3 regions of the Nitratireductor sp. GZWM139 genome follow, and region 3 is predicted to be linked to each of the others. Evidence: predicted binding sites of a transcription regulator. Region 3 holds the regulator's gene; each other region holds the start of a gene.

Region 1 (2,268 bases), on a different contig from region 3:
TCGATGGGCCGCGCGGCCCGCTGACAGACGAGGGCGTTTCGACGTTGCGGGGGTTGTCCCTCGTTTTAAAAAAAAGAGCAAGGGAAAAGAACAAATATCGAACACGCTCCTGACACTATCGTCCTGCGCCGGGCTGGCTCTCGTGCGCATCCGTTACAGATGATCACAATTTCGCCCGCGCCGCCGCATCGCCTTGACCGCCATTAACCAAAGGCGCAGTATCATTTTCGTCAGTGCTCGTGGCTGTTGGCCGCCCTTGAAACCGCGCCGGTGGGCGCTTCGGGCGCGCATGGTTGCTTGAGCACGCTGACACCGAGCAAAGCCTCGTAACGCGAAGAAGGAGGGAGGCATGACTCCACCTGACCGACGCATCGGGCTTCGCCTCTTGCGCGAAGCCACAGCTGGCTGATCGGTCCCGAGCGCATAACCGTCTCGTACGATCATGCGTTCCCGACGCGGTCCATGGCGATTGAGGGCACTGCACTGCAGAACCTTTTTCGTCGGCAGGCACGACAACGCTGGCGGCTGGCTGCCCCATGAAAATCAAATCTCTTTGAAGACAGGGACGGTGAAACCCGTCCTGCCTGATGATTACCGGTAAACCACTCCCGGTACGGAGGGTCAGAAGACCCGAAGCCCCGCGCGCTCGAAACAATGCGGCGGGGCTTTTCCTTTTTCTGTTGCGCCTTTCTGCGCGCCCCGGAAGGGGCTCATTGACAGGCATTCCGCCAGGTGCGAACATAAGGAGAACAAATGAGCTGTGGACGAGACCGGAGCAGGGGCAGCGGGAGAGCGCGCGCCAGCCCTGCTTGCGATAAAGTGCGCGGCAGATTTCGGATAAGCGTGGAGAAGCGTTATGGCGGGCAGCGTCAACAAGGTCATTCTGGTGGGAAATCTGGGTGCAGACCCGGAAATCCGCCGGCTCAACTCCGGTGATCCGGTGGTCAACATCCGCATCGCGACCTCGGAAACCTGGCGTGATCGCCAGTCCGGCGAGCGGCGCGAGCGCACCGAGTGGCACAATGTCGTGATCTTCAACGACAATCTTGCCAAGGTGGCGGAACAGTATCTGAAGAAGGGCGCCAAGGTTTACGTCGAGGGCCAGCTCCAGACGCGCAAATGGACCGACCAGAACGGTCAGGACCGCTACACGACGGAAATCGTTCTGCAGAAGTTCCGTGGCGAGCTGCAGATGCTCGACACGCGCGGGCAGGGTGGTGACAACCAGGTCGGTTATGGCGGCGGCGGTGGTCGCAGCTCCGATTTCGGCCAGTCCGGTCCCGCCGATACCGGTGGCAGCAGCGGCGGCGGTGGCGGTTACTCGCAGAACCTCGACGACGAAATTCCGTTCTGAGGCGGAACAATCGCATGAAAAAGCCCGGCAGAGCCGCTTCGACCGAACCGTGTCTGAGCAGGCCTGCCGGGCTTTTCTTTTTTGCGGTGGCGACAGCCTTTGCGCCATCGCCGGTGAATGCCGGTGAAGCGGATGTTGTCGCGGTCGAAATCATTGCTGACGGTGATGGAGCCCATCGCTTCGACGTGACGGTCGAGCATGGGGACGAGGGCTGGGATCACTATGCAGACCGCTGGGATGTGCTGGATGACGCTGGCAGGGTCATCGCCTCTCGAACGCTTCTTCACCCACATGTGAATGAACAGCCTTTTACGCGCAGCCTTTCAGGTGTCGCGCTGCCCGAGGGGCTCGGTCATGTGACTGTACGTGCGCATGACACCGTGCACGGGCTTGGCGGTCGCATCATGCGCGTCGCAATCCCCGGGCGCGAAGGCGAGGGCGGTTAATGCCTGCTCTCTACAGCGCAGCGGGCTGACATTGCGCAGAATGGCAAGCCGGGCTGGCGCGGTGTGCTGACGACGATCCACCGGATTTCTCAGCACGTCTGGCTGTAACCGTCGGGTGCGAAGCACTCACCCGAGCATCAAAACACGGCAGCGATCGCCTTCTTCAGCCGCCGGCGAGCCGGGCTCGCGCACGATCAGTGCATTGGATGCGGCCAGCGTGGTCAGCATGGAGGAATCCTGCAGCGTGAACGGCGTTGCGATCAGCCCTTCGGAACCGGGCGCTACCGAGGCGCGAACATAGTCGCGGCGTTCATCGTTTGCCCGCAGCGCCTTTGCCAGAACAGCCGAGCGCAGATCCGGCGCGTAGCTGCGCTGGCCAAGCCGGGCAATGAGCGGACGCAGAAACAGATGCGCGCAGACGAGGCTGGAAACCGGGTTGCCTGGCAGGCCAAGCACACGCATGTCACC
Region 2 (2,268 bases), on a different contig from region 3:
AGCACTGCCTGAATCACCTGGATCGACAGCATGAGCAGCGACGGGGAAACGATCACCACGCGGGCGCGGTGGGCGCGCTGAACGAGGTTTTCGAAATTCTCGTGGATCTCGGCGAAGATCGATTCCGACGGCACGAACATGAACGCCGTGTCCTGCGTTTCGCCAGTGAGAAGATACTTTTCCGAAATCGCCCTGATATGCACATCGATATCGCGCCGGAACGCCGCCTCTGCCCCCTTGCGCGCTTCGGGACTGCCGCCCTCGCCTTCCGAGGCGGCGCGAATGGCGTTCCACGCCTCAAGCGGAAACTTGGCGTCGATCACCAGCGAAGGCGCGTCATTGGGCATCTTCACCACGCAGTCGGGCCGGCTGCCATTGGAGAGCGTGGCCTGAAACTCATAGGCCCCATGCGGAAGGCCATCGGCAATGATCGCCTCCATGCGAGACTGACCAAAGGCCCCGCGCGTCTGCTTGTTGGAGAGGATCTGCTGGAGCTGCACCACCTGGCCGGCAAGCGACTGGATGTTGTTCTGTGCGGTATCAATGACCGCCAGCCGCTCCTGCAGCTTCGCCAGGTTCTCATGCGTCGACTTGGTCTGCTGATGGATCGACTGGCCAAGGCGCGTGCTCATGCCATCAAGCCGCTCCGACAGGGCGCGGGTGAGTTCGGCCTGCCGGTTGCCGAACACTTCGGCAATCGACCCCATGCGCCCCTGCAACTCGGCCTGCGCCCGTGTGAGCTCGACCATGCGCGCCTCGGCCTCGCGGGCATGTTGCGCCGCTTCCGCGGCTGCGACCGCGCGCGCCCGTGCAGCGCGCCAGAGCCCGGCGATCAGCAGGACCATGAGACCAAAGAGCAGAGCGCCGCCAGCCAGCAACAGCTGCCCCAGCGTGAAGGTGCTCGCGCCGAGCTGCGCCACCGGTGCTGCGAAAATGTCGGACATCTGCTTCATCCCGCCATGTTGGAAGCATGGGACCGAAAGGTGAAAACCGGGTTCGGCTATTCCGATGCTCGCTCAATAATTTAGATCGCTCATCGCGCGTCCGAACGGGACACAGGGCGATCTGGTGGATTCGGGATAGCACTATAAGATCAAAACGTGAACAGGCATTGTGTATTGACGTTCCGCCGGTCAGGGCTTACCTGACAGCCATGACCATCAAACCGCTTGTTCTTCTTCCGGACCCGATCCTGCGCGAAACCTCCAAATCGGTGGAGCGCTTTGACGATCAGTTGCGCACATTCGCCGACGACATGCTGGCGACCATGTATGACGCGCCGGGCATCGGCCTTGCCGCCATTCAGGTTGGCGAGCCGCTTCGCATGCTGGTGATCGACGTTGCCGAGAAGGACGAAGAGCCGGCTCCGCTCGTGGTCATCAACCCCGAGATCGTGGCCAGCACCGATGCGCGCAACGTGCATGAGGAAGGCTGCCTTTCCATTCCCGATTACTATGCCGAGGTGGAACGCCCGGCCGGTGTGACGGTGAACTACTTCGATGTCGACGGCAAAGAGCAGACGGTGGAGGCCGACGGCCTGCTCGCCACCTGCCTGCAGCACGAGATCGACCACCTGAACGGCGTTCTGTTCATCGACTATCTGTCGAAGCTGAAGCGCGACATGGTGGTGCGCAAGTTCAGGAAACTCGCCAAGGACCGCCCGCCCGCGCGCATGGTCGGCTGACGCCGCCCCTCTGCTGCCGCGACCGATACGGGCATTCTCGCCTGCGGGGCTTGACCTTCAACCGGTAAATCCGCTTCAAGCACCCGCATGGGCGCTGATGCGCTCATTTCGTTTACTGGACGCATCGGACACGCGGCATGGCACTTCGTCTCATCTTCATGGGCACACCGGATTTCTCGGTCGCCACCCTTCAGGCGCTGGCCGGGGCCGGTCACGAAATCGTGGCCGTCTACTCCCAGCCGCCGCGCCCCGCCGGACGGCGCGGGCTTGAGCTGACCAAATCGCCCGTACACCGCGCCGCCGAGGAACTGGGCATCGAGGTGCGCACACCGAAATCGCTGAAAAGCGAAGAAGAACAGGCAGAGTTCAGCGCGCTCAATGCGGATGCGGCGATTGTCGTTGCCTATGGCCTGCTGCTGCCCAAAGCCATTCTGGAAGGCACGCGCCTTGGCTGCTTCAACGGCCATGCCTCGCTTCTGCCGCGCTGGCGCGGCGCGGCTCCGATCCAGCGTGCGATCATGGCCGGCGATGCAGAAACCGGCATGATGGTGATGAAGATGGACGAGGGGCTGGACACCGGCCCT
Region 3 (2,268 bases):
CGCGATGAAGGGCTGAAAGGGCTGGTGCTGGATGCCGACGCCATCACCGCCTTTGCCGATGCGCCCGATACGCTCTTCGAGGCCGTGAGAAGCTCTGCCGTAGCGACCGTGCTGACGCCGCATGACGGTGAATTCGCGCGCCTCTTCGGCGATCTCGCGGCCGATGCTTCCATGTCCAAGGTGGAGCGTGCGCGCGCAGCGGCAGAGCGCTCAGGAGCGGTGATCATCCTGAAGGGGGCGGACACGGTCGTCGCCTGCCCGGACGGGCGCGCCGCGATTAACACCAACGGATCGCGTTTCCTGGCGACGGCGGGCTCTGGCGATGTTCTGTGCGGGATTGTGGCCAGCCTTCTGGCGCAGGGCATGCCGGTCTTCGAGGCGGCATCAGCCGGCGTGTGGCTGCATGCAGAGGCTGGCGGGATGTTTGGCCGGGGCCTGATTGCGGAAGACCTCCCCGAGATGCTTCCGCATGTCTTCCAGGCGCTCTTCCCGGACGATGTTAGCTGAACCGACGCGGAGCTTGAAAAGAGCGCGCATTCTGGATGCCGGATGGCATCGGAGCCGGGGCATGCCTGAAGCCGCCCCGGATAGTCTTAAACTCAGTAGCGGCGCATCAGGCCGACGAGGCGACCCTGCACCTTGACGCGGTCGGGGCCGAAGATACGGGTTTCGTAAGCCGGATTGGCGGCTTCAAGGGCAATCGATGCGCCCTTGCGGCGGAAGCGCTTCAGCGTTGCTTCCTCCTGATCCACCAGCGCCACGACGATCTCGCCGGGATTGGCGGTCTGCGTCTCGCGGATGATCACCGTGTCGCCATCGAAAATGCCCGCATCGATCATCGAGTCGCCCTTGACCTCAAGCGCGTAGTGATCGCCACCGGTCAGCATGTCCGGCGGAACCGCGATGGAATGGGTCTGGTGCTGAATGGCGTCGATGGGGACACCGGCAGCGATGCGGCCCATGACAGGCACGGAAACGACGCCGGAAAGCGCGTCATCATTGCTGGCGGCAGGCTTGGAGGCCGCTGGCGCGGGCGTCTTGCCGAGGCTGCCCTCGATAACGCTTGGCGAAAAGCCGCGCGCGGCGGAATTGAGGCCCGGCGCGATGGAATCGGGAAGCCGCAGAACCTCCAGCGCACGCGCCCTGTTCGGGAGCCGGCGAATGAAGCCGCGCTCCTCCAGAGCCGTGATCAGCCGGTGAATGCCGGACTTGGAGGCGAGGTCGAGCGCCTCCTTCATTTCATCGAAGGAGGGCGGGATTCCGGTCTCCTTCAGTCGTTCATGGATGAACAGAAGAAGTTCGTGCTGCTTGCGGGTCAGCATGGGCGCCACCGAGAATCAGTTAAAAACAAAACCAGAACATACTCTATATGTTCCAGTTGTGTTCCGCAACCGTCCGGTTGCAGCGCCTATGGCGCAGCGAAAAGCGCCTTGGCTCCGTCTGCCACGAACTGGACCGCGAGGGCTGCCAGAATGACGCCCAGGAGGCGCGTCAGGATGGAGCGTCCCGTTTCGCCCAGAAAGCGGTCCACGCGCTCCGCCAGCGTGAAAACGGCATAGGTGAGGAGGATCGTTCCAAGCAGGATGCCGAGCAGCGCAATGGTGCCAAGAATTGAATTGAACTCGCCCGAAAGAAGCACGGTGGCCGAGATGGCGCCGGGACCCGCGATCAGCGGAATGGCCAGCGGGAAGGCGGCGATGTTGCGGATCATGTCGCGCGTGATCGCGCGCTCGGCGCTCTTTTCGTGGCGCTCCTGGCGGCGCTCGAAGATCATCTCGAAGGCGATGAAGAACAGAAGCAGGCCGCCTGCCACGCGGAAGGCGGGAAGCGTGATGCCGAACACGGCCAGAATGGCGCTGCCAGCGACGCCGAACAGGGCCAGAACGGCGAATCCGATGACGGCTGCGCGCACGGCCACCTGATTGCGCTCCGAGCGGTTCATGCCCGCTGTCAGCGCCAGAAAGAGCGGCGCAAGCCCTGGCGGATCGACGGTTACCAGCAATGTGACGAAGGCGTTGAAAACGGTATCGTAACCAGGCATCGGGTTCTCCTTGCGGCCTCTCTAGCCCAGCTTGGATGCGAGGGAAAAGCCCTCATTCTTCACGCAGGCTCGCTTCCTGCGGCAATTTGTCAAGGCGCTCATCCCCAGGAGGTTCGTATGCGCCTGAAATTGCGTTGGATTTCCGTCATCAAAAACGGATGCTCAATTGGAGAATCGCTGACGGCTCATATATAAAGAGTATGTGATTCCTCATTAAGAATGTGACA

The links. The regulator LexA, encoded in region 3, represses DNA repair genes until DNA is damaged. The targets are predictions, from matches to a motif close to TGTTCNNNNTGTGTTCNG.
Region 1: the regulator LexA is predicted to act here: its motif matches at 735-752, upstream of NDI72_RS11160 (single-stranded DNA-binding protein).
Region 2: the regulator LexA is predicted to act here: its motif matches at 1,090-1,107, upstream of def (peptide deformylase).

Annotation. Positions count from the first base shown of each region.
Region 1 is NZ_JAMQML010000007.1:223,255-225,522, forward strand. It holds gene NDI72_RS11160 (single-stranded DNA-binding protein) at 857-1,354, shown strand; gene NDI72_RS11165 (hypothetical protein) at 1,369-1,800, shown strand; gene NDI72_RS11170 (molybdopterin molybdotransferase MoeA) at 1,927-2,268, opposite strand, start outside.
Region 2 is NZ_JAMQML010000017.1:54,690-56,957, reverse strand. It holds gene NDI72_RS18505 (DNA recombination protein RmuC) at 1-953, opposite strand, end outside; gene def (peptide deformylase) at 1,154-1,684, shown strand; gene fmt (methionyl-tRNA formyltransferase) at 1,822-2,268, shown strand, end outside.
Region 3 is NZ_JAMQML010000013.1:26,889-29,156, forward strand. It holds gene NDI72_RS15810 (NAD(P)H-hydrate dehydratase) at 1-507, shown strand, start outside; gene lexA (transcriptional repressor LexA) at 600-1,322, opposite strand; gene NDI72_RS15820 (MarC family protein) at 1,409-2,041, opposite strand.